DNA from 3 places in the Neorhizobium sp. DAR64872/K0K18 genome. Region 1 is predicted to be linked to each of the others. Evidence: predicted binding sites of a transcription regulator. Region 1 holds the regulator's gene; each other region holds the start of a gene.
The links. The regulator PhoB, encoded in region 1, activates phosphate uptake and scavenging genes when phosphate is short. The targets are predictions, from matches to a motif close to TGTCATNNANCTGTCAT.
Positions count from the first base shown of each region.

Region 2: ACQY1P_RS16815 (DUF1045 domain-containing protein) is a predicted target of PhoB. The motif match lies at 2,896-2,912, and genes of this name have one in related genera.
Region 3: ACQY1P_RS11985 (bifunctional 2',3'-cyclic-nucleotide 2'-phosphodiesterase/3'-nucleotidase) is a predicted target of PhoB. The motif match lies at 4,078-4,094, and genes of this name have one in related genera.

Region 1 covers NZ_CP191446.1:374,932-382,358, reverse strand. The annotation lists gene argF (ornithine carbamoyltransferase) at 11-928, opposite strand; gene ACQY1P_RS07325 (aspartate aminotransferase family protein) at 978-2,174, opposite strand; gene ACQY1P_RS07320 (GcrA family cell cycle regulator) at 2,626-3,165, shown strand; gene ACQY1P_RS07315 (PACE efflux transporter) at 3,362-3,796, shown strand; gene ACQY1P_RS07310 (ArsR/SmtB family transcription factor) at 3,735-4,523, opposite strand; gene ACQY1P_RS07305 (DMT family transporter) at 4,649-5,563, shown strand; gene phoB (phosphate regulon transcriptional regulator PhoB) at 5,545-6,228, opposite strand; gene phoU (phosphate signaling complex protein PhoU) at 6,354-7,067, opposite strand; gene pstB (phosphate ABC transporter ATP-binding protein PstB) at 7,119-7,427, opposite strand, start outside.
Region 2 covers NZ_CP191446.1:2,314,207-2,321,633, forward strand. The annotation lists gene ACQY1P_RS16795 (HepT-like ribonuclease domain-containing protein) at 1-238, opposite strand, end outside; gene ACQY1P_RS16800 (nucleotidyltransferase family protein) at 235-528, opposite strand; gene uraD (2-oxo-4-hydroxy-4-carboxy-5-ureidoimidazoline decarboxylase) at 592-1,089, opposite strand; gene puuE (allantoinase PuuE) at 1,086-2,042, opposite strand; gene ACQY1P_RS16815 (DUF1045 domain-containing protein) at 2,114-2,821, opposite strand; gene ACQY1P_RS16820 (NAD(P)/FAD-dependent oxidoreductase) at 2,934-4,136, opposite strand; gene mnmD (tRNA (5-methylaminomethyl-2-thiouridine)(34)-methyltransferase MnmD) at 4,135-4,875, shown strand; gene ACQY1P_RS16830 (response regulator) at 4,888-7,427, opposite strand, start outside.
Region 3 covers NZ_CP191446.1:1,358,288-1,365,714, forward strand. The annotation lists gene ACQY1P_RS11970 (diguanylate cyclase) at 1-239, shown strand, start outside; gene ACQY1P_RS11975 (FMN-dependent NADH-azoreductase) at 242-859, opposite strand; gene ACQY1P_RS11980 (LysR family transcriptional regulator) at 994-1,962, shown strand; gene ACQY1P_RS11985 (bifunctional 2',3'-cyclic-nucleotide 2'-phosphodiesterase/3'-nucleotidase) at 1,998-3,998, opposite strand; gene ACQY1P_RS11990 (PadR family transcriptional regulator) at 4,271-4,972, shown strand; gene ACQY1P_RS11995 (DUF1203 domain-containing protein) at 4,983-5,447, opposite strand; gene ACQY1P_RS12000 (GNAT family N-acetyltransferase) at 5,518-6,075, opposite strand; gene sseA (3-mercaptopyruvate sulfurtransferase) at 6,078-6,959, opposite strand; gene ACQY1P_RS12010 (alanyl-tRNA editing protein) at 7,026-7,427, opposite strand, start outside.

The DNA of each region.
Region 1 (7,427 bases):
CTTTCGATCCTCAGACGATGCCGAAGCACCAGGCAAGGATCGACTTCTGCGCGTGAAGACGGTTTTCCGCCTCGTCGAACACCACCGACTGTGGTCCGTCGATGACCTCGTCGGTGACTTCCTCGCCGCGATGCGCCGGCAGGCAGTGCATGAAGAGCGCGTCCTTGTTTGCCTGATCCATCAGCGCCTTGTTGACCTGATAGGGCTGGAAGATGTTGTGGCCACGCGCCTTGTGCTCCTGGTTCATCGACACCCACGTATCGGTGACGACGACATCAGCGCCGGTGACCGCCCGTTCGGCGTCGTGGCAGAGCATGATCTCGCCGCCATTGTTGCGGGCCCAGTTGAGGAACTTGTCATGCGGCTCGGAGCCCATTGGCACGGCCATGTTCATTTTGTAGCCGAACCGCGCCGAGCCTTCGACGAGCGAGTGCAGCACGTTGTTGCCGTCACCCGTCCAGGCGATGGTCTTGCCTTTGACAGGACCGCGATGCTCCTCGAAGGTCATCAGGTCGGCCATGATCTGGCAGGGATGGGTATCGTCGGTCAGCGCGTTGATAACAGGCACGGTGGCGTGCTCGGCCATTTCCCGCATGCGGTTGTGATCGGTGGTGCGGATCATGATCGCATCGACATAGCGCGACAGGACACGTGCCGTATCGCCGATCGTCTCGGCGCGGCCGAGCTGCATTTCCGTGCCGGACAGGAAGAGCGTCTCGCCGCCGAGCTGGCGCATGCCGACATCGAAGGAGACGCGGGTGCGGGTGGACGGCTTTTCGAAAATCATCGCCAACATCTTGCCGGCGAGCGGCTGGTCGCCCTTGCCGGCCTTGAAGGCCTGCTTGCGGCTTTTCGCGTCGTCGAGAATGGTGCGAAGATCCTCCGGCGAAACCGCCGAAAGATCCAGGAAATGCTTTGGTGATGCCATGCTATCGTCCCCTATCGAGGGGAACCGTCACCGGCACCCCTCATCGCGCTCAGGCTGTTTTCTTGAGTTCTGCCTCGGTCAGCTTTTCCGCTGCCCGTTCGATCCGTGCGAGCCCCTCGCGGGCTTCCTCCGCCGTGATCGTCAACGGCGGCAGAAGGCGCACGACGTTATCGCCCGCAGGCACCGACAGCATTTTCTCATCGCGCATTGCAACGACCAGATCGCCAGCTGGCACCCTTGCCTTGATGCCGAGCATCAGGCCTTCGCCTCTGATATCTTCGATCACATCCGGGAAGCGATCCTTCAGGCTTGCCAGTCCCTGGCGGAACACGAGCGCGACATCGCGGACGTTTTCAAGGAAGCCATCGGCGAGCACGACGTCGAGCACTGCGTTGCCGCAGGCCATGCCAAGCGGATTGCCGCCATAGGTCGTGCCGTGGATGCCGGGCTTCATGCCGGAAGCAGCCTCTGCGGTCGCAAGGCAGGCGCCGAACGGGAAGCCGCCGCCGATGCCCTTGGCAACAGCCATGATATCAGGCGTGATGCCTGTCAGTTCGTGGGCGAAGAACCGGCCGGTGCGGCCAACCCCGCTCTGCACTTCGTCGAGGATCAGCAGCAGACCCCGGTCGTCGCAGATGCGACGCAGCTCGCGCAGGAATTCCTTGTCCACGACGCGCACGCCGCCCTCGCCCTGGATCGGCTCGATCAGCAGCGCGCCGGTGTTATCGTTTATCGCAGCATTGAGGGCGTCGAGATCACCGAACGGCACCTGATCGAACCCTGGCGCCTTCGGGCCGAAGCCTTCCATGTATTTTTCCTGACCACCGGCGGCGATCGTCGCGATGGTCCGGCCGTGGAAGGCACCTTCGAAGGTGATGATGTGGAATTTCTCCGGATGCCCCTTGGAGAAATGATAGCGACGCGCCGTCTTGATGGCGGTCTCAAGCGCTTCGGCGCCGGAATTGGTAAAGAACACCTTGTCGGCGAACGTGGCATCCACCAGACGGCGGGCCAGACGCTCCTGCTCCGGGATCTCGTAGAGGTTGGAAAGGTGCCAGACCTTGTCGGCCTGCGACTTCAGCGCGTTTACCAGATGCGGATTGGAATGACCGCAGGAGGTGACGGCAACGCCTGCCCCGAAATCCAGATATCGCTCGCCACCTTCCGTCACAAGCCATACGCCCTCGCCTCGATCAAAGCGCAAAGGTGCCCGGGCAAACGTGTCGTAAAGTGCGGCTTCAGCCATGGCGACATCACTCCTCTGGGTAGGTTCCGACCCCCCTCTCCAGACCTCTCCGGAGACCGGGAATGCGGCCTGAAAAATCAAAAATGCCGCCCACCGGGCGGCGCGGGCACTATCATGGCTAAGTGCCTCCATGTCAACAAAACTTGGTGTTTTATAGGGCTTCCGGGGCATATGCCGCGATGCAACCTGATGCTGTATTGCGGCATTTCGGTCTGTGACAAAAATGACTCTTGAGGGCAGCAAGTTGGGGAAAACCGCGAAATCGATTCGCGGCGATTCGAGCGACTCTTGCCACGGAGTCAGCCACACACTAGGTTAATCCTCAATTACTAGAACGCATGCGGCGGAACTAGTCACCTCGAAGCATAGATTGCGTGGGTGCGGCGGATTTATTTCGCCGCAGAGGTGAACGGATTCTGTCTGCCAGCAACGTTCAAAGGCGGAGAACGGCATGAACTGGACTGATGAGCGCGTCGAGCGACTTAAAAAACTATGGTCGGAAGGTCTCAGCGCCAGCCAGATTGCAGCCCAACTTGGAGGCGTAAGCCGCAATGCCGTGATCGGCAAAGTGCACCGTCTCAACCTTCCGGGTCGCGCCAAAGCAGGCGGTTCGGCGTCGGCCAATCGCCCGGCATCCAAGCGCCCAGCGCCCGCAGCTCCGCGCGCGCCGAGCTTTGCCGGACGCGACACAGCCCGTCCCGCAGCACGGACGGTGGGTGCAAACGCACTCAAGGAAGATCAGGACGTCAACGTCGCCGAACCGGTGAAATACACCGCTTCCGGCAGCGTCGTTGTGCCGATCTCGCGCCGTCTGTCGCTGACGGATCTCACCGAGCGCACATGCAAGTGGCCGGTTGGCGATCCGCTGACGGACGACTTTCATTTCTGCGGTTGCGATGCGCAGGATGCGTCGCCCTATTGCAAATATCACGCGAAGCTTGCCTACCAGCCGGTGCACGAGCGCCGTCGTCCGGCTGCTCGCGCGTCCTAAGTCAGGCGGCTGCGGAAACAAGATCGAAGGCGGGCTCTGGCCCGCCTTTTGCGTTTTCGGCATGGCTGACTTGCGCTGAAAAAACTTGCCTCGCACTCCCTGGGCTCCTATTTCGGCCTCGAGAGAGGACGACCTCCCCCTGAATGGGCATAACGCCGGGACGACCCGGCATGAACCTCACCTAAAGGGGAAGATCATGCGCTCGATAAGAGACCGTATTCGCCACGCCATCAGCTTTGAAATCATCGGGCTTCTGATGATGGTGCCGCTCGGCGCTTTCGTCTTCGACATGCCGGCCGAACATATGGGCATTGTCGGCGTCGTGTCTGCGACGGTCGCGACCGGCTGGAACTACCTCTACAATCTGGGTTTCGACCGCTTTCTGCAGGCGCGACGGGGTACGACGCTAAAGACGCCTGCCTTGCGCATTGCTCATGCGGTGCTGTTCGAAATCGGTCTGCTGGTCGTGCTGATGCCGTTTATCGCGTGGTATCTGCAGATTACCCTTCTCCATGCGCTGACAATGGATATCGCGATCGCGCTGTTCTACGTGGTCTATGCCTATCTCTTCAATCTTGGCTACGACAAGCTGTTCCCGCTGCCGGAATGGAAGACCCAGGAAGCCGCCTGACCATCAGAGTTTCGGACGGTGCGATACGCCAGTCCGATGGAAGCCTGAATGTCTCGGCAAACCCGATCTCTCCGGCGCGCGTGATCCGCAGGGCCCGGGTTTCCTCCCGGCGACCGATCCAGCCGACGGCGAGTGCGCGGGACAGCAGCGCTCCGCCCAGCTGTCCCGCCAGATGCGGCCGCCGCTCGCTCCAATCGAGGCATGTCCGGCACAGAGGGCGTTTCGAGCGGGTCAGCTGGTCGAGATCGATCCCGAAATCACAAAAGAACCGTCTGCCCTCGTCGGTGATCAGGCCTGCTCCATCGCCGAGCAGCAGATAGCCGTTGCCGGTCAGGGAGTCGGCGAGCGCGATGGCGAGGCGGCCTGCCATGTGATCGTAACAGGTGCGGGCAAGCCGTAACGCCTCGTCTTTCGGGCCGACAGGATGATGGCGCTTCGGCCCATCCGCGGCGACTGCCATCAACGCGTGGATCACGTGCGCGACTTCCGGAGAGGCAAGCCGGTAGTAGCGGTGCCTGCCCTGCTTCTCGACTGCGATCAGATGCGCCTTGGCCAGTTTGCCGAGATGGCCGCTGGTTGTCTGCGCGGTGACGCCGGCATGGCGTGCCAGTTCGCCCGCCGTCAGCGCCTGGCCGCCCATCAGCGCGGACAGCATGTTGGCGCGCGCGACATCGCCGATCAGGCTTGCAACTTCCGCAATCGTATTTCCTGAAACCATATTGGACATGATCCAGTTCTAGCACCGGAAAACTTTGCCGTCAGCGATCAACGGTTCGGCCGTCGCCGAAGCATTTCTTTTCCTCTCTCCGCTAAGAGCGGGCGGAGATTGCATGGATGGGGATAGGAACTGGAATGGCGGACACCAAAACAAGCATGGCAACGGATCTGTTGCTGCTCCTCACGCTCGCGACGCTTTGGGGCGCGTCCTACACGCTGATCAAAGTCGGTGTGGAGACGATTTCGCCTGTCACCTTTATTGCCGTCAGAACACTGGTCGCCGGGCTCATTCTCGCTGCGGCACTACGCCTTCGCGGATTGAAGCTGCCGACCGACCGGCAGACCTGGAAGCTTTTCACGGTTCAGGCCTGCCTCAACAGCGCGGTCCCCTTCACCCTCATCGCCTGGGCCGAACAGACGACCGATGCGGGCCTTGCCACCATCTTGAGTTCAACGACGCCGATCTTCGCCTTTCTGTTGACGGCGCTGATCACCCGCCATGAAAGCGTCTCTGCGGCCAAGCTGTTTGGAGTTGCCGCAGGCATTGTCGGCATATGCCTGATCGTCGGCATGGAGGCGCTTGCCGGCTCGGGCGAGAACCTCTGGGCGCAACTCGCCATCGTGGCGGCGACGATCTGCTATGCGGCGGCTGCCATCTTCGGCAAGAATTTTAAAGGATTGGACCCGATGATGCCCGCCGCGGGATCGCTGATTGCAGGGGCGGCCATCCTCATTCCCGTGAGCCTCGTGGTCGATCGGCCCTGGACGCTGACGCCCAGCGCCGATTCCATGCTCGCCCTGTTGGCGCTGGCGGTATTTTCGACGGCGCTGGCCTTCGTCATCTATTTCCGGCTGGTCCAGACGCTGGGCTCCGTCGGCACGACGGCGCAGGCCTATCTGCGGGTGCCGATCGGCGTTGGCATCGGCGTCGTGTTTCTCGGCGAAACACTTGCCTCGACAGCCTGGCTCGGTCTCGCCTGCGTCGTGACCGGCGTGATTGCCATGACGCTGCCGGCTAGGAGACGCGGTGCTCAGGCTTCCATCGAGTAGCCGGCACCGCGGACCGTGCGGATGACGTCCTGCATGTTGGAAAAGTTGAGCGCCTTCCGGAGGCGCCCTACATGCACGTCGACGGTACGCTCGTCGACATAGATGTCATGGCCCCAGACGCCGTCGAGCAGCTGCGAGCGCGAAAAGACGCGGCTGGGCGAGGCCATCAGGAATTCCAGAAGTCTAAACTCTGTCGGCCCGAGGCGAACTTCGCGGCTCTTGCGGTGAACGCGATGGGTTTCGCGATCGAGTTCGATATCGCCGCATTTGAGGACGCTCGAAAGCACCTCCGGTCGGGCACGGCGCAGCATCGCCTTGACGCGGGCCATCAGCTCCGGTGTCGAAAACGGCTTGACCACATAGTCGTCTGCGCCGGTGGCAAGCCCGCGAACGCGCTCGCTTTCTTCGCCGCGCGCCGTCAGCATGATGATCGGCAGGCGTTCCGTCTCCGGCCGCATACGCAGGCGACGGCAGAGTTCGATGCCTGAAACGCCCGGCAGCATCCAGTCGAGAATGAGAAGATCCGGAACGCGCTCCTGAAGCCTGATTTCCGCTTCGTCACCGCGAAGCACGGTATCGACCTCGTAACCCTCGGCCTCCAGGTTATACCGAAGGAGGACGCTGAGGGCCTCTTCGTCTTCCACGACTGCGATCTTCGGCTGCATTCCGACTTGCTCCGTCACTCGTCCCGAACTGCACTTAGATCCGCCAGATCCGCTCGCGCTGCTTCAGGTCATTGGTTTTGGCAGTTATCGTCCCGAAACCGGCGGGCGATTTCGGGCGAGCTGCATCATGTCCCGGCGGAGCCGAGCATGTTGGACGTATCGTCTTTCGGACGTTCGCCCTCCGGCTGTGCGCCGGTCGCGATGTAGTAGATGGTCTCGGCGATATTGGTCGCGTGGTCGCCGATGCGCTCGATGTTCTTGGCGCAGAACAGGAGATGGGTGCACGTGGTGATGTTGCGCGGATCCTCCATCATGTAGGTGAGGAGTTCGCGGAACAGCGAGGTGTACATCGCGTCAATCTCTTCATCGCGCTGGCGGATGATCTCGGCTTTTTCCGCAGAGCGGTTGGCGAAGACATCAAGAACGTCCTTGAGCTGCACCAGCGCCAGTTCGGAAAGATGCTCCAAACCACGGGCGAGCTTGCGCGGGACGCCTGTTCCCTGCACGGCGAGCACGCGCTTGGCGGTGTTCTTACCAAGGTCGCCGACGCGTTCCAGGTCTGCTGCGATGCGCAGCGTGCCGATGATCTCGCGAAGGTCGGCCGCCATCGGCTGACGCTTGGCGATGGTGACGATCGCCTTGTCCTGGATATCGCGCTCGGCATGGTCGAGAATGACGTCGTCCGAGATGACCTTCTGGGCCAGTGCGGAGTCGGAGTTGACGAGCGCACGCACGGCATCACCGCACATCTGCTCCGCCAGGCCGCCCATTTCGGAGATCCGGCGGTTCAGGTATTTCAGTTCCTCGTCATAGGCCGAGAGAATATGGGTCGAAACCATGTGTCTGATCCTTGATGTCTGCAGTTGCGGCTGACGGGCTCTGCGCCCGCATCAGCCGAAGCGGCCCATGATGTAATCCTGGGTGCGCTGGTCATCCGGATTGGTGAACATCTTGTCGGTATCGTTTTCCTCGACCAGATGGCCGAGATGGAACATTGCCGTGCGCTGTGAAACGCGGGCTGCCTGCTGCATCGAGTGGGTGACGATCACGATCGTGTAGTTGGCGCGCAGTTCGTGGATCAGTTCCTCGACCTTGGCCGTGGCGATGGGGTCGAGTGCCGAGCACGGCTCGTCCATCAGAATGACTTCAGGCGAAACGGCGATCGCACGGGCGATGCAAAGGCGCTGCTGCTGACCGCC
Region 2 (7,427 bases), 1.6 Mb from region 1:
TTCTCATTCCGCGGATCTTGATCCACGGGATATCCGGATGGTCGGCCACGAATTCGGGAAACTCCTTGGCAAGCTGCATGGAGGCTTCGCCGATCATCAGCAGGTTCATCCCGATGCCCCGCTGCGCGAGAATATTGCCGGCGAAGTCCTCATAGGTCATGCCTGCGACAAACGTCCGGATCTCCTGCCCGATCTCAAGCATTTCATCGATGTAGGTCTGGAGCCGCTCGATGCTCATACCGGCTTGGCTTCCCGCAGTATCCGCTCGCGCAGGCGCTCGGGAAGATCCCCCGGTGTGAGAAGGTCGACATCGGTACCCGACATCATCTCCTTCAGCTCTTCTAGCAATCCGCCGAGATCGAACAGCGTCGTGCCGGGCAGTGCATCGACGAGAATATCGATATCGCTGTCCGGACCGTCCTCACCCCGCGCCACCGAACCGAAGACGCGCGGGTTCGCCGCATTGAAGCGTTTCGTCGCTTCGCGGATAGCCACACGGTTTTTCTCCAGCACTTCCGACGGTCTCATGAGGGCGAGAACTCCTGTTGCGGTCACTATAGGCGAAGGACAGGCAAGGGAAAAGCAAACCCCTCACGTCTCCGGCAAAAGCGCCAGCAGCCGCAGATGCGCGATCCTTTCCACCTGGGCGCAGGCGGTCTTGAACTCCTGGTCCGCATCGTTGCCGACGCGGGTCTCGAAGGCGGCGAGGATGTCGTCCCGTGTCAGGCCCTTGACGGCGATGATGAAGGGGAAGCCGAATTTTGCGACATAGGCGGCGTTGAGTTCGGTGAAGCGTGCGTGCTCATCTGGGCTCAGACGATCGAGACCGGCGCCGGCCTGTTCGCTTTTGCTCTCTTCAGTCAATCCGCCGGCGATGGCGAGCTTGCCGGCAAGGTCCGGATGGGCGTTGAGGATGCCGAGCTTCTCCTGCGGGTCCGCGGCGCGAAAAACCGCCACCATCGCCTCATGCACGCCCTTGGCGGTCAGCGGCACGAAGATCATGCCGCCGTCATAGGCGCGCTCGGCGATAAAGGGCGAATGTTCGAACACACCACCGAAGGTCGCGACGAAATCGTTGCGGGCGGTCATCGTGCAGCCACCGTGCTGGTCATCGACGCATCTGAGGGCTTGTGATGGGCGTGCCAGTGGCGGGCGATCTCGATGCGTTGCGGCAGCCAGACCTTGTCGTGGGAGAGCACGTATTCCATGAACCGGCGCAGCGCAGCAACGCGACCCGGACGCCCGACGAGGCGGCAATGCAGGCCGACCGACAGCATCTTTGCCGCCCCCTCCTCGCCTTCCCGGTAAAGTGTGTCAAACGCATCCTTTAGATAGGTGAAGAACTGATCGCCGGTGTTGAAACCCTGCGGCGTGGCAAAGCGCATGTCGTTGGTTTCCAGCGTATAGGGGATGATCAGGAACGGCTTGCCATCCAACCCGGGAACCCAATAGGGCAGATCGTCGGCGTAGCTGTCGGACGAATAGAGGAAACCGCCCTCTTCCATGACGAGCTTCAGCGTGTTGTCGGATGGCTTGCCCTGATACATGCCGTAAGGACGCTCGCCGGTAAGCTCCGTATGCAGGCGCACCGCCTCAAGAATGTGTTCGCGTTCCCGCGCTTCGTCGAAATCCTTGTATTCCAGCCAGCGGTAACCGTGGCTGGCGATCTCCCAACCGGCTTCCTTCATGGCAGCGACAGCTTCGGGATTACGGGCCATGGCAAGCGTCACGCCATAGACGGTGGTCTGCACATTGAGTTCGGTAAACAGCCGGTGCAGCCGCCAGAAACCGGCGCGAGAACCGTATTCGTAGATCGATTCCATGTTGAGATTGCGCTGGCCCGGCCAGGCGGCGGCGCCGACGATCTCCGACAGCAAGTTTTCAGACGCCGGATCATCATCCAGGATCGAGCTTTCGCCGCCCTCTTCGTAGTTGATCACGAACTGCACGGCGATATTGGCGCCGCCGGGCCATTTCGGATCAGGCGTATGGCGGCCATAGCCGACGAGGTCGCGGGGATAGTCTTTTATGGTTATGGGCATGGTCCACCTCGATTATCTCTTGTGGAAGGTAGCCCAGCCTTTCCGCCGATGTCGAGACGGAACGTGATCGCTCAGGCGATCTTGCGGGCGGAAACGCGCCCCATCGGATGCAGAGAATGGACATGGAACGGCGCACCGGGCTCATTCTCGACGAACAGCGCGATATTGGCGATTTCCAAGGGACGCAGCAGATACGGATTGAAATGGGCGCGCAAGGCCGTTTCGAAACGCGGCATCTCGGCCGGTGTCATCGGGCCCGTCAGCGTCATGTGAAAGCGGTATTCTTCCATCACGTAAGGGTTGCCCCAGCGATGAAGATTGGAAAACTGCGGTGCCGAGAGATCGCCGGGATCGGCGCGTTCCAGTTCGCCTTCCGAGAGAGGCGCCCGAAACGCATCGAATTCCTGCACGACGGCGCAGGCGAGAAACCGCATCCGCTCGCAGGGAAGCGCCGGCACGAGCCCGAAATAATTGCCGAGCCGCGCCACTTCGAGAGGCGGCAGTTCGAACGGATCATGGGCACCGGCAAAGCGCATCAGATGGCGCAGCAGCATCTGTTCGGTAATATCGGGCGCCAGCCGGAACGGCGCCTTCAGCGTGGCGTGAAAACCGCAGCGGCGTGGCAGCGCGGTATGATAGGCGATCTCGTGCAAACCAAGGTTGCAGATCTCGGGCGGCTCCATCGCCTCGCCGGAATAGGCACTGCGGCCGAGCCATTGCGCCGCAGCAAGCGTCAGCGGATCATGCGCAGGTGGCGTAAAATAGAGTGCGTAGCGCATGCGTCACCTTTTCTGCCCCTGTTCGTTTATTCACGCATGCTCATCAACCCCACGAATTGGGTTACGCGATTTGCGTGACAGATTAACGACGAGAAAGGGCCGAAACGCGCGTTTAACGCGTAGCAACCGAAAGATGATCCCAAAGTATAAAACTCTCGGGAAGCGAGTGCTCTTGACCGATGACGAAACCGAGCGCGGCATCCGCAAGCCTGTGGGCAAGCCCGAAGCTGACCTTGAAGCCGCCGGTGAGAGCGATGACGCTTGGATGGTCGGGATGCGGCCCCACCATCGGCTCACGGCCGATCGCCTTGGGCCTCAAGCCGGCCCAGCGCTCCACCACTTCCGCACCGGAAAGTGCCGGCACGAGCGCGCGGGCGCGGACCAGGAGATCGTCGAGCTTGGCATCGGTGGCAAACGGCGCGTCGAACTCCTCCTCGCTGGTGCTGCCGACCGCCACGTGGCCATCGTCATGGGCGATGACATAGAGGCCGTTGAGGAAGAGGATCGGCAGCGACGGATCGATATCGGCCTTCAACAGCGCCGCCTGCCCCTTCACCGGCTGTCCCAGCGGAACCGAGATGGATGGAGACAGGGGACCAAGCAGCGGAAACGACTGCGGGCCGGCCGCAATCATGCAATGGCCAAAACCGATCGAGCGTCCATCGGCAAATTCGACGCGGTTTGCCACCGGGTCGATCCGCTCCGCCGGCAGTCCTTCGATCAGGCTCACATGCCGGGCGTTGCCAAGGAAGGCGGCGAGCGCAGCCATCAGATGACGGGGGGAAACGCGGGCGGCAAACGTGTCGTGCACGATGCCGGCTTCGGTAAAGGCCGGGTCCGGCCATCCGTCGAAAGGCGACGCATCGAGCACATGCCAGTGGAACGGATCGCCGTCGTGCCGCCAGTTGACCTCTGCCTCCTGCTGATGGCGTAGGGCGATGGGTCTCAAGTGCGGCTTCGGCAGCGGGATCAGCCGACCGGAGCGGCGATAACCGCAGGACAGCCCGGCCTCGGCTTCGAGCCTCGCCACTTCGTCTTCGAGGGCGACGAGTGCGTCGAATTGCGCCTGTTTCTTGTCGTTCCAGCGGTCGGGCACATGCGACATCAGCGCGCCCAGAATGCCGCCGCTGGCACCCTGCCCCAACCGTCCGGCTTCGACCAAAAGGGTTCGGATGCCAAGCCGTTCCGCCTTGACCGCGGCCCAGAGGCCCATGATGCCGCCGCCGATGATCAGGAGATCGACATGATCGCCGGGGAGATGCGGCATCGCTGGCGATTGACCCCGGGGACCTCGAGGATTATCCGCATCTTCCATGAGCAATCACGATCCCGAAATTGTAAAAGACGACGCCACGCCTGAAGCCCCGGCGCTCGACTGGCATGACGGCGATATGCCGTATTCGACGGAATTTGGCGACCACTTTTATTGCCGCACCGATGGCCGGCTGGAATGCGGCCATGTGTTTCTGGCCGGAAACGGCCTGCCGGAGCGCTGGACCGAGATGTCGCCAGCTGGAGACACGTTCCGGATCGGCGAACTCGGTTTCGGCACCGGCCTCAACGCCTGCGAGACCTGGCGCCAGTGGGCGCTTTTCCGCAAACCCGGCACGCGGCTGCATTTCACATCGTTCGAGCTCTATCCAATGCAGCGCGACGAGATCGGGCGGGCACTGGCGCGGTGGCCGGAAATCGATGCGCAACGGCAGGCACTGACGCAAGCATGGCCGGATGAGCCGAGCGGCCGGATCATCATCGACCTCGACGATCAGACGACGCTGACGGTTGTCTGCGGCCCGGCGCTCGACGGCGTCACGGCTGCGGGAGACGAGTTCGACGCGTGGTTCCTCGATGGCTTTGCGCCGTCGCGCAATCCGGACATGTGGTCGCCGGAGCTGATGCAGGCGCTGTTCGACAAGACCCGCATCGGCGGCACGTTCGGAACCTATGCGGCAGCAGGCTTCGTCCGGCGCAATCTGGCGGCGGCCGGCTTCACCGTGGAGCGCCAACCCGGTTTTGCCGGAAAGCGAGAGATGCTGAGCGGACGCAAGGGCTGAGGCTCCAAGACCTCAATTGCCGTCGAGCGCCGAAACGACGACTGCCCCATCCAGCCAGTGACGGATCTTGTTCTCCAGCGCTTCAGGGCTAATTGGCTTCGACAGATAATCGTCCATGCCGACCTGGAAGCAGAGCTCGCGGTCGCTTTCGAGCGCGTGGGCCGTGACGCCGATGATCGGGACATGCGTGCCGGTCGATGTCTCGAGTTCGCGGATCTTGCGGGTCGCCTGATGGCCGTTCATCACCGGCATCGACACGTCCATGATGATCACTGCCGGATCATACTTCTGCCAGGCCTCGACGGCTTCCGCCCCGTTCTTGACGATCTGGAACAGCCATCCGGTCATCTGCAGGATCTGGGTAAAGACGATCTGGTTGACCTCGTTGTCCTCAGCCACGAGAACATCGAGCGTTGGTTTGACGATGGGAGCGACGGTGTTTTCCTGCGCCACCGGTTCTGCAGGCTTTGAGCCAGCTGTGTCGACGGCTGGAGTAGACGACGCAATGAGCGGCACCGCCTGCCCGGATGCGCGGCGCCGGGTGCGGATGACGCGGACGACGTCGATGATCGTGCTGCGCAAAAGGGCTGCGCGGGCGGGCTTCATCAGATGCGCCTGAACATTGAGCTCGGCAAACATCGTCTCGTCGTTTGCCATGTCCATCGACGTCAGGAAGACGATGCCGGTGAAATCGAAGCGCCTGTCGCGCCGGATCGCCTTGGCGCAGTCGAACCCGTTCATCTCCGGCATGTGATAATCCAGCACGACCACATCGATGACGATGCCGAGCCTGGTTGCTTCGTGCAGGAAGGCAAGACCCTCCGCCCCGTTTTCAGCGGCAACGGTCTCGAAGCCCCACATGCTCAGCTGCTCGGTGAGGATGCGGCGGTTCACAGCGTTGTCGTCGATCACGAGCACCCGGGCACCGCTGGTGCTGACCGGCAGCGTCACTTCCATCTTGCGTTCGGCAACCACGGCAAACGGCAGGTTGACGGTAAAGACCGAACCGCGGCCAAGCTCGCTCTCGACCTCGACGGAACCGCCGAACAGCTCGACCAGACCGGACGTAATCGCAAGACCAAGCCCGGTGCCTTCATGACGGCGGGTGGACGACGTATCCACCTGGCTGAACTTTTCAAACACCGACCGAAGCTTTTCTTCGGGAATGCCAAGGCCGGTATCCTCGATGCGGATCGACAGCATCAGCTGGTCACCATCGATCGGCCGCGACTTCAAGTCGATGAAGACATGGCCCTTTTCGGTAAATTTGACGGCATTGCCGACCAGATTGGTGACGATCTGGCGGAAGCGGCCGGCATCGCCGAGGACCGTTTCGCGCACCGAAACCTCGCCGCGGACAATCAGTTCGATATCCTTGTCGGCGGCGGCCGACGACAGAAGCGTCGCCACGTCCTCGATTGCCTCAACAGGATCGAACGGCGCCTTGCGCAGCTTCATCTGGCCGGCATCGATCTTGGAGAAATCGAGAATGTCGTTGATGATCGTCAAAAGCGCATTGCCGGATTTGACGATGATGTCGACGAAGGTTTTCTGGCGGGTATCGAGGCTGGACTTGGCGAGCAGTTCGGCCATGCCGAGCACGCCGTTCATCGGCGTGCGGATCTCGTGGCTCATGTTGGCAAGGAATTCCGACTTCGCCCGGTCGGCCGCTTCCGCCCGGTTGAGCAGGCGCGTCAGGTCCGCCTCGCGTTCCTTGCTCTCGGTGACATCCGTGAAGACGGCAAGCCAGTGGTCGTCCCCGGTCGGGCGGGCCTCGAGCTGGATCCAGCGGCGGTCCTCGACGCGGAACGAGGTAAATACCGGCTCTCCAGAGGCAACGCTCGCTTCCCATTCGCGCAGCGCCGCGGTCGAGGTGCGCGCATCGCCAAGATCGCCGCGTTTTGCGCAGTAGCCAAAGACGTTGCGCCAGCTTTTGCCGATCGACAGCATGTCGGCCGGCATCTCCAGCATGGCGGCAAGCGCATCGTTTGAAAAGATAATCGCGCCGTCGTGCAGGATGAGCAGCCCCTGAGACATTGCGCTGGTTGCGTCGCGCATCAGCGCGCCGTGTTTCTGCAGCGCTTCCTGCGCTTGCCGGATGTCCGCATCGCGTTGGCGCATCGCGGTGATATCGGTATGGCTGATGAGGATCTTGCCATCGGTCAGTTGCGTGCCCGAAATCAGCAGGTAATGGCCGCCATGGGTGCGGATCTCGATCGGCGGATGATCGTTGCTGGCTGTCAGTGCGGCGATGCGGGCATTGTAGATCGCATCGAAATCCAGGTCCGAGCCGGCATAGATACCGTTGTCGTAATTGACCTTCATGAAATCCCGGTAGGAACGGCCGGCCAGATCGAAGCGCTTGTCCGTATCCCAGGATGTATAGAAGGCGGGGTTGGCGTATTCGAACACCAGATCCGCATCGAGAATACCGATGCCGACGGGCTGGGCCGACAGGATCGTCTGCAGATCCTGGCTGACCTTTTCCGCCTTTTGCTGCGCTTCCTTGATCAGCGACACGTCCGTGCGCGAGCAGACCAGATAGCGGCTGC
Region 3 (7,427 bases), 980 kb from region 1:
AAGGAGCCTTGGCGCTCTCCGAGCGGCTTCGCCAGGATATCTGCGCGTCTGTCATCAGGCCGGATGGCAAGTGCATCACCGTATCGATCGGAGTGGCGACCACGTCTGACGATGGCGACACATTCGCCACGCTGTTCGGCGTTGCGGACCAACGCCTCTATCACGCAAAGAAAGACGGCCGGGACAATGTCCACGGCCGTCAGGGGCGTCTCGTCTCACCGACTGGTGTGGACGTCTAGGATCAGGCGGCCAGTGCAAGCTGCTGCGTGCGATCCTGTGCGGCGGCAATCGCCTTCTCATACGCTTCCGGACCGAATGCGGTACCTTCAATGTAGATCACTTCGACATCCGTCATGCCCATGAAGCCAAGAACCGTCTTGAGGTAAGGAACGGCGTGGTTCATCGCCATGGCCGGGCCTTCCGAATAGATGCCGGCGGCCGACAGAACGACATAGACCTTCTTGCCGGTCGCGAGTCCCTGCGGACCTTCGGCTGTGTAGCGGAACGTCATGCCGGCGCGGGCAACGTTGTCGATCCAGCTTTTCAGCGTCGAATAGATATTGAAATTGATCAGGCCCGTGGCAAGCACGACTGTATCGGCGGCGAGCAACTCGGCGACGAGTTCATCGGACAGTTTCGCTGCTGCCGCTTCCTCGGAATTGCGAGCGTCTGCGGGCTTGCGGATCGCAGATGTGGTCACGGTGTCGAGATGGGCGATCGGGTTCTGACCCAAATCACGGGTCACAACAGTCGCGCCTGGATGCTGGACCTTCAGCTTGTCGACAAATTCCGTAGCAATCTTTGTCGACAGCGATTCGTTGCCGCGAGGGCTGGATGTCACGAGAAGGATGGATGGCATTGCTTTGTTTCCTATCAATTTCTCGACGGTGGGAGACTGGAGGTCGCCTGTCTGAGAAGACAAATAGGAGTAGACGGCAATCGATGGAATGGGGATAATGTCGAAGCTTTCCATCTAAAATCTGGATAGGTCACATGGACGCGAATCCCACGCTCGATCAGATGCAGGTCTTCATCGCAGTCGCCGAAAGCGGCAGTTTTTCAGCCGCCTCACGCCTGCTGAACCGGGCTCAGTCGGTTGTCAGCTACACGATTGCCAACCTCGAGACGCAGCTTGAGATTCAGTTGTTCGACCGGGCCGGGGCGCGTCAGCCAAAACTGACCGAGGCCGGGCGGGCGATGCTGATGGATGCGCGGCGGATCGTTGCCGACCTGCAGATCATGCGGTCTCGGGCAAAGAGCATCACTCAGGGATTGGAAGCCGAGATCACGCTGGCTGTCAGCGTGATGGTGCCGGCCGACGCGGTGGTCAGCCAGCTACGCGAATTCCGAGAGAAATTTCCAAGTGTCGCCCTCAACCTCAGCGTCGGGGAACTCGGTATGGTGATGAGCCAGGTCATCAGTGGGCGGGCCGGCATCGGCATCGGTGGCGCTCTCCTGAAGCAGGACGATTCGCTGATTGCCGAAAGGATCGGTCATTCCTACCTCTTGCCGGTCGCAGCGCCTGACCATCCACTGGTGAAGCTCAACCGCACACTCACCCTCGCCGACGTGCGCGACGAGACGCAACTGGTCGTGACCGACGCGTCAGGCCTTACCGCAGGGCGTAACTTCAACGTCCTGTCCTACAAGATCTGGCGCATCAGCGACATCGCCACCAAGTATCAGCTGATCAAGGGTGGGCTTGGTTGGGGTGGGCTTCCGGCGTCCCTGGTGCTCGATGACATCCGCAACGGCGATCTGGTCGCGTTGGATATCGACGCGTACGAGCAGGGGCAATATCCGATCTACGCCTTGCGAAAGGCATCCAATCCGCCCGGACCCGCGGGACAGTGGTTGATCGAATCGTTTGCAGCCAAGCTGTCCTCATGTCCAAACCATGATGACCTTCCCGAACTCCTGAAGCAGGAGCCGGAAAGGACGTATTGGCAGGCTGCCGAATAACACGGGTCCTCGGCCGGACGACTGGATGTGGCGCCTCAAAGAACCAGTCTGAACTTCGCGAAACCGTTCTCGCCGTCGCCTGCATCCTCGATCTTCGTCCCCTTCAGACTGCCGGCAAACTGGCGCGCCTTGGGTCCGGTCTCGAACAGGGCCGTGGATCCGGGCTGCGCCTTGAACGACCAGTTGTCGTCGGCCGAAGGATTGATCGTCCCTTGATCGATGATGTAGCGAACAACGACGTCGCGGTTGGTGTCGGGTGCGACGAAAATGACCTTGTCGCTGGCGATCTCCGGGAACTTGCCGCCACCGCCGGCACGGTAGTTATTGGTGACGACGACAAACTTCTGCGCCGGATCGATCGGCTTGCCGTCAAACATCAGGTCGACGATACGGTGAGCATTCTCGTCCAGTACCTTTCCATCCTTGTCGAAGCGCGACGGCTGGGACAGGTCGATCTGGTAGGTCACGCCATCGATCACGTCGAAATTGTAGGACGGGAAACCGGCGTTGAGCAGCGGAACATCCTTTGATCCCGGCTTGACCTGGTTGAACATGCCAGCCGACATTTCCAGCCAGTTCTTGACCTGCGCGCCCGATATCAGCACGGCCTGAACCGTGTTGGGATAGAGATAGAGATCCGCGACATTCTTGATGGCGATGTCGCCGGTCGGGACGTCGGTGAAGTAATCCGCACCGCCGCGACCGCCGGCCTTGAAGGGAGCGGCGGCGGATAGCACCGGGAGGTCCTTGTACTCGCCATCCTTCAGCATGTCCTTGATGTACCAGGTCTGCGCATTTGAGACGATCTGCACCGACGGATCATCCGCGACCAGCGCGAAGTAGGAATAGAGCGGCGCAGATGTCTTGCCGACCGGGCGGCGGATATAGGCAAGCGTCGCCTCGTGTTCCGGCTTGATGGCCGCGGTGACCTCAGGCTTGTCTTTGACGTCGGCAACGACCTTGCGATTTTCGTCGCGGTGATAGATCGGTCTGACTTCCGAGGTGGAATCGACGATCTTCCAGCCGCTGCCATCCTTTTCGATCAACAGGTCGATAAGACCCATATGGGAGCCCCAGAACCCGGCCATGACGGCGGGCTTGCCCATCAGCGTACCTTTCTTGGCATCAGCGCCGGCAATGCCCTCGAAATCCTTCGGGCCGGGGAAGACCAGATGCTGGTGGCCGGTGAAGATCGCATCGATACCCTCGATCCCTGCGAGATAAAGAGACGCGTTTTCCATCCGATCGCTCTGGCCGGAACCATCGATGCCGGAATGGGAGAGGGCGATGACGATGTCGGCGCCTTCCTCCTTCATGACGGGCACCCAGGCCTTGGCAGCATCGACGATATCGCGCGTCTGCGCCTTGCCCTCAAGATTCTTGCTATCCCAGGTCATGATCTGTGGCGGCACGAAGCCGATGAAGCCGACCTTGATCGGGGTCGACTGGCCGGAACCGTCGCGGATCTGCTTTTCGATGATCACGTAGGGTTTGAAGAAGAGATCGTCGTCTTTGGCGTTGGAGGCAAGCTGGCCCTTGGTCAGGTTGGCGCAGACATGCGGAAAGCCGGATCCTGCAAGAACCTTGAACAGGAAATCGAGGCCGTAGTTGAATTCGTGGTTTCCAAGCGTGCCGACGTCATATCCCAGCACGTTCATCGCAGTGATCACGGGATGCTTGTCGCCCTCCTTCATGCCACGCTCATAGGCGATGTAGTCCCCGAGCGGATTGCCCTGCAGGAAGTCGCCGTTGTCGATCAGCATCGAATTTCCGGCTTCGGCTCGAATCGAATCGATGATCGAGGCGGTACGGGCCAGTCCAAGTGTGTCGTTCGGCTTGTCGGCATAATAATCATAAGGGAACACATGCACGTGGATGTCTGTCGTCTCCATCAGCCGCAGATGCGCCTGGTTGGCGGCCGCGCGTGCCGCAAACGGGTGGAGCATGACCAGCGCCGATGTGGCCGCAATGCCACCGAGAAGGGATCGGCGCGAGACCGCATGATTTTCGAAAAGGTCTTTGGTGAAAAGCGACATCTAATATCTCCCTCCGGATCACTGATGGAGGCGAGCTTAGGCACAATCGCCCACGGACGCATCCCTAAAATGACGGTCGGCGAAAGTTCGGTGACTGCCGGGTAACGACGCGACGGTCAATCCGGATCGGCCGCACCGCGCGCCGCAGATAGCTCGAAAAAAATCCGCCACAAAAATCAAACGGATATGACTTAGATATATCTGGCAGCTTGCAGTATTGCGGAAATGTGCTAGCTTTAGATATATCGAAAGATACTCTAAAGGAGAGTAAGATGTTTCAACGATTTGAAACCCACAGAAGCTGCAACGCCGATCGCTCGGGCTTCGAGGGACTATTTACCATGCGGGGCGGTCCGTTCAGCAAAGGCTTTGCGGGTAGGGGTTTTGGCGGAAAAGGCGGGCCGGGCGGTGGTCGTGGCTTCGGCGACGATGGCGAGGGACGTATCGGTCGCTTTCTGATGCAGGGCGATCTCAGACTGGTCGTCCTGGCCTTGATCGAGAAAGAAGCCCGCCACGGCTACGAGATCATAAAACATATCGAAGATATGACGTATGGTTTTTACGCACCCAGCCCCGGCGTCATCTATCCGACGCTGACCTATCTTGAGGAAGCCGGCTACGTGACGGCTGAAGCGGATGGCAACAAGAAGCGTTACACCATCACTGACGAGGGCCGTGCGCATCTCGATGAGAACCGCAGTTTCGCAACGACCATCCTCGAGCGCTTGTCCGAGCTGGCTGAAAAGATCAAGCTGAAGCAGGAACGGCACGAACACCACCGCGATCACGACAGGGGGCCACATCATGACCGCGGCCCGGCTCTGCCGCGCAGTGTGGAAGCGGCGCTTCTCAACCTGAGAGAAGTGTCGGCTCGCAGGATCGAACAAAACGACAAGGCTGCGGGCGATCTCGTGCGGCAGCTCCTCGATTTTGCCGAAAAGCTGGAGCGGGACGGCGGAGACCCGCAGGCATAAGGGGCTCCTGCTAAGCCGCGTCAATCCGGCACTGGAAACAGTTGTTGCGGGCCGAGCGAACGTGGACATAGGCGATATCGGCGCGTTGAAGCAGGTCTTCGGCGCGCCGCATGATTTCGGACGTCGGGGTCACCGCACCCGTGCCATAGACGATCCTGTCATTCTCTCCATAACCCCGGACGATGTAATCCGGACTGACCAGAATTGGCGGTAGAACCTCTTCCGCGATAAACCGTGGGCAGGGCGTCTTATGCAGGAAGATGGGACCGGTTTCGGCATAGGGCTGCGTTGTCGGAAACGGTCGATAGGCAAGAACGAACAGGCTTTCGCCCGCGTCGATATTCCTGAGGCAATGGCGGCAGGGATATCCGGGACCATCCGAGATCATGGTCTCCGGCTGGTGTCCGTAGGAATCGCTGCCTCCGTTCCATAGATGCTCTGCGTGGTCGCCCGGGATCGCGTTGAAGATTGGCATGGTCGTCTCCTTTTCTATATATAGGAGATGACCCGTCGGGCTTTGAAGCGCCACCCGATCCTTGCGCGAGCTAGCTGTCCAGCACCTTTACCAGTTCCGCGCTGGTCATCGGCACGATCTCGGCCTCGTATGTCGAGACAGGCGAAAAACCCATCATCTGGTAGAGCTGCAGCGCTCGGGGATGGTCGAGCGAATTGGTGGTGACGGTGACCTTCTCCGGGTTGTTCTGCCACGCAGAATAAAGAGCCTGCGTCAGGAACCACTTGCCGATGCCGAGCCCGAGGGCCCGTTCGAACAGGCCGAAATAGGACAGCTCTACGACGTTGTCGTCAGTAGAGTTCAGCTCGTAGAAGCCGGCTGGCGATCCGTCGACCAGAAGGATCGTGATCGAACAGCGCGGGTTGTGGATCGCGGCCGCAAGCTCGGCGTCGGACAGCCGCAGCCTATCGTACCAGTGCCAGCGTTTGCCGACTTGCCGGTATAGGTACCGGTAGAAATGCAACGGCACTTCGGTAGCGCGTATGATGGCGGTTTGAATGTTGGCCGGAATCGGTATGCTTGTCTTGGGCGCGGCCGTCATTTCCAGAACGGTGACGCGCGCCTTCAGCGGTAGGGGCTTTTTCGCCATCGTTACGCCTGCGACGAGATTGCAGGGGTAGGCTTAGCCGGTCCTGTCTCGATCGGCGTGTCCGAGCGTCCGCCCCATTCCGTCCAAGACCCGTCATAAAGCGCGTTGTCCTCATGCCCGAGCGATTCCAGCGCAAGCGTGATGATCGCAGCGGTAATGCCCGAACCGCAGCTCGTCACGACCGGGCGCCCCAAATCGATTCCCGCGGCTTCAATAGCCTGGCGCAGTTCGGGTATCGTCTTCAGCTTGCCGTTTGTCGAAAAGCTGCTGGAGGGAGCGTTGACGGCACCCGGCATATGACCGGAGCGCATGCCAGCGCGGGGTTCCGGCTCTGTGCCGGTAAAGCGTCCGGCCGGCCGTGCATCCGCAATCTGGCTTGTACGATCGCTGACGATCGACATCATCTGATGGTAGTCGATGACCTTGTCGAGGCGAAGCTCCGCATCGAAAATGGACGCAACCGGCGAGGGGATCTCGGTTTCGAGCGCGCGCCCTTCCGCCTTCCAGCCATCGAGGCCACCGTCCAGGATAAACACCTGTTTCGCACCCATGATGCGGAACAGCCACCAGCCACGCGGCGAAGAAAAGATGCCCGGACCGTCATAGATGACGATGCGGTCATTCTCGCTGATGCCGAGCTTGCCGACAGCATCGGCAAACACATCGGGCGAGGGCACCATATGCGGGAGACCGGTGGAATGATCCGCGACTTTGTCGTGATCGAAACGCACGGCACCGGGAATATGCCCTGCCGCATATTCGGTATCTGCATCGCGGTTGTGGGCAGGCAGGTAGAAGGAGGCGTCGACGATTCTCAAATCCGGGCTTCCGAGCTCGTTTTCGAGCCACTCGGACGAAACGACGAAACGGCTGGTGTCGCTCATGTCAAAACTCCTACCTTGATAAAACGCGGTATTCGGTGAGAAACCGGTCCGGACAAACGAGTGTCTTCAGGCATCCGTGGCGATATCGCCGAACCGGATCCGGAAGCGACGGTTTTCCTTGCCCTTTTTCTCGATTTTGGAAATGTGGATAGCGCCCACTTCCCCGGTGTTTGCCACATGTGTGCCGCCGCACGGCTGGCTGTCAACGCTCGAATCCTCGCCGATGCAGACAAGGCTGACGCGTCCGAGCCCGACCGGCGGCCGGACGTTCTTCGATTTGACGATGCCGGGATTGGCCGCCAGTTCCGCGTCGGTGATCCATTGCAGGTAGACCGGATGGTTCTGCGTGACGAGATCCATCAAGCCGGCGGTCACCTCGTCCTTGTCGATCACGGCCGTCATGTCGAAATCGACACGCGATTCGTCTTCGCCAACTGCGGCACCGGTGATCGGGTAGGAGCAGACGAC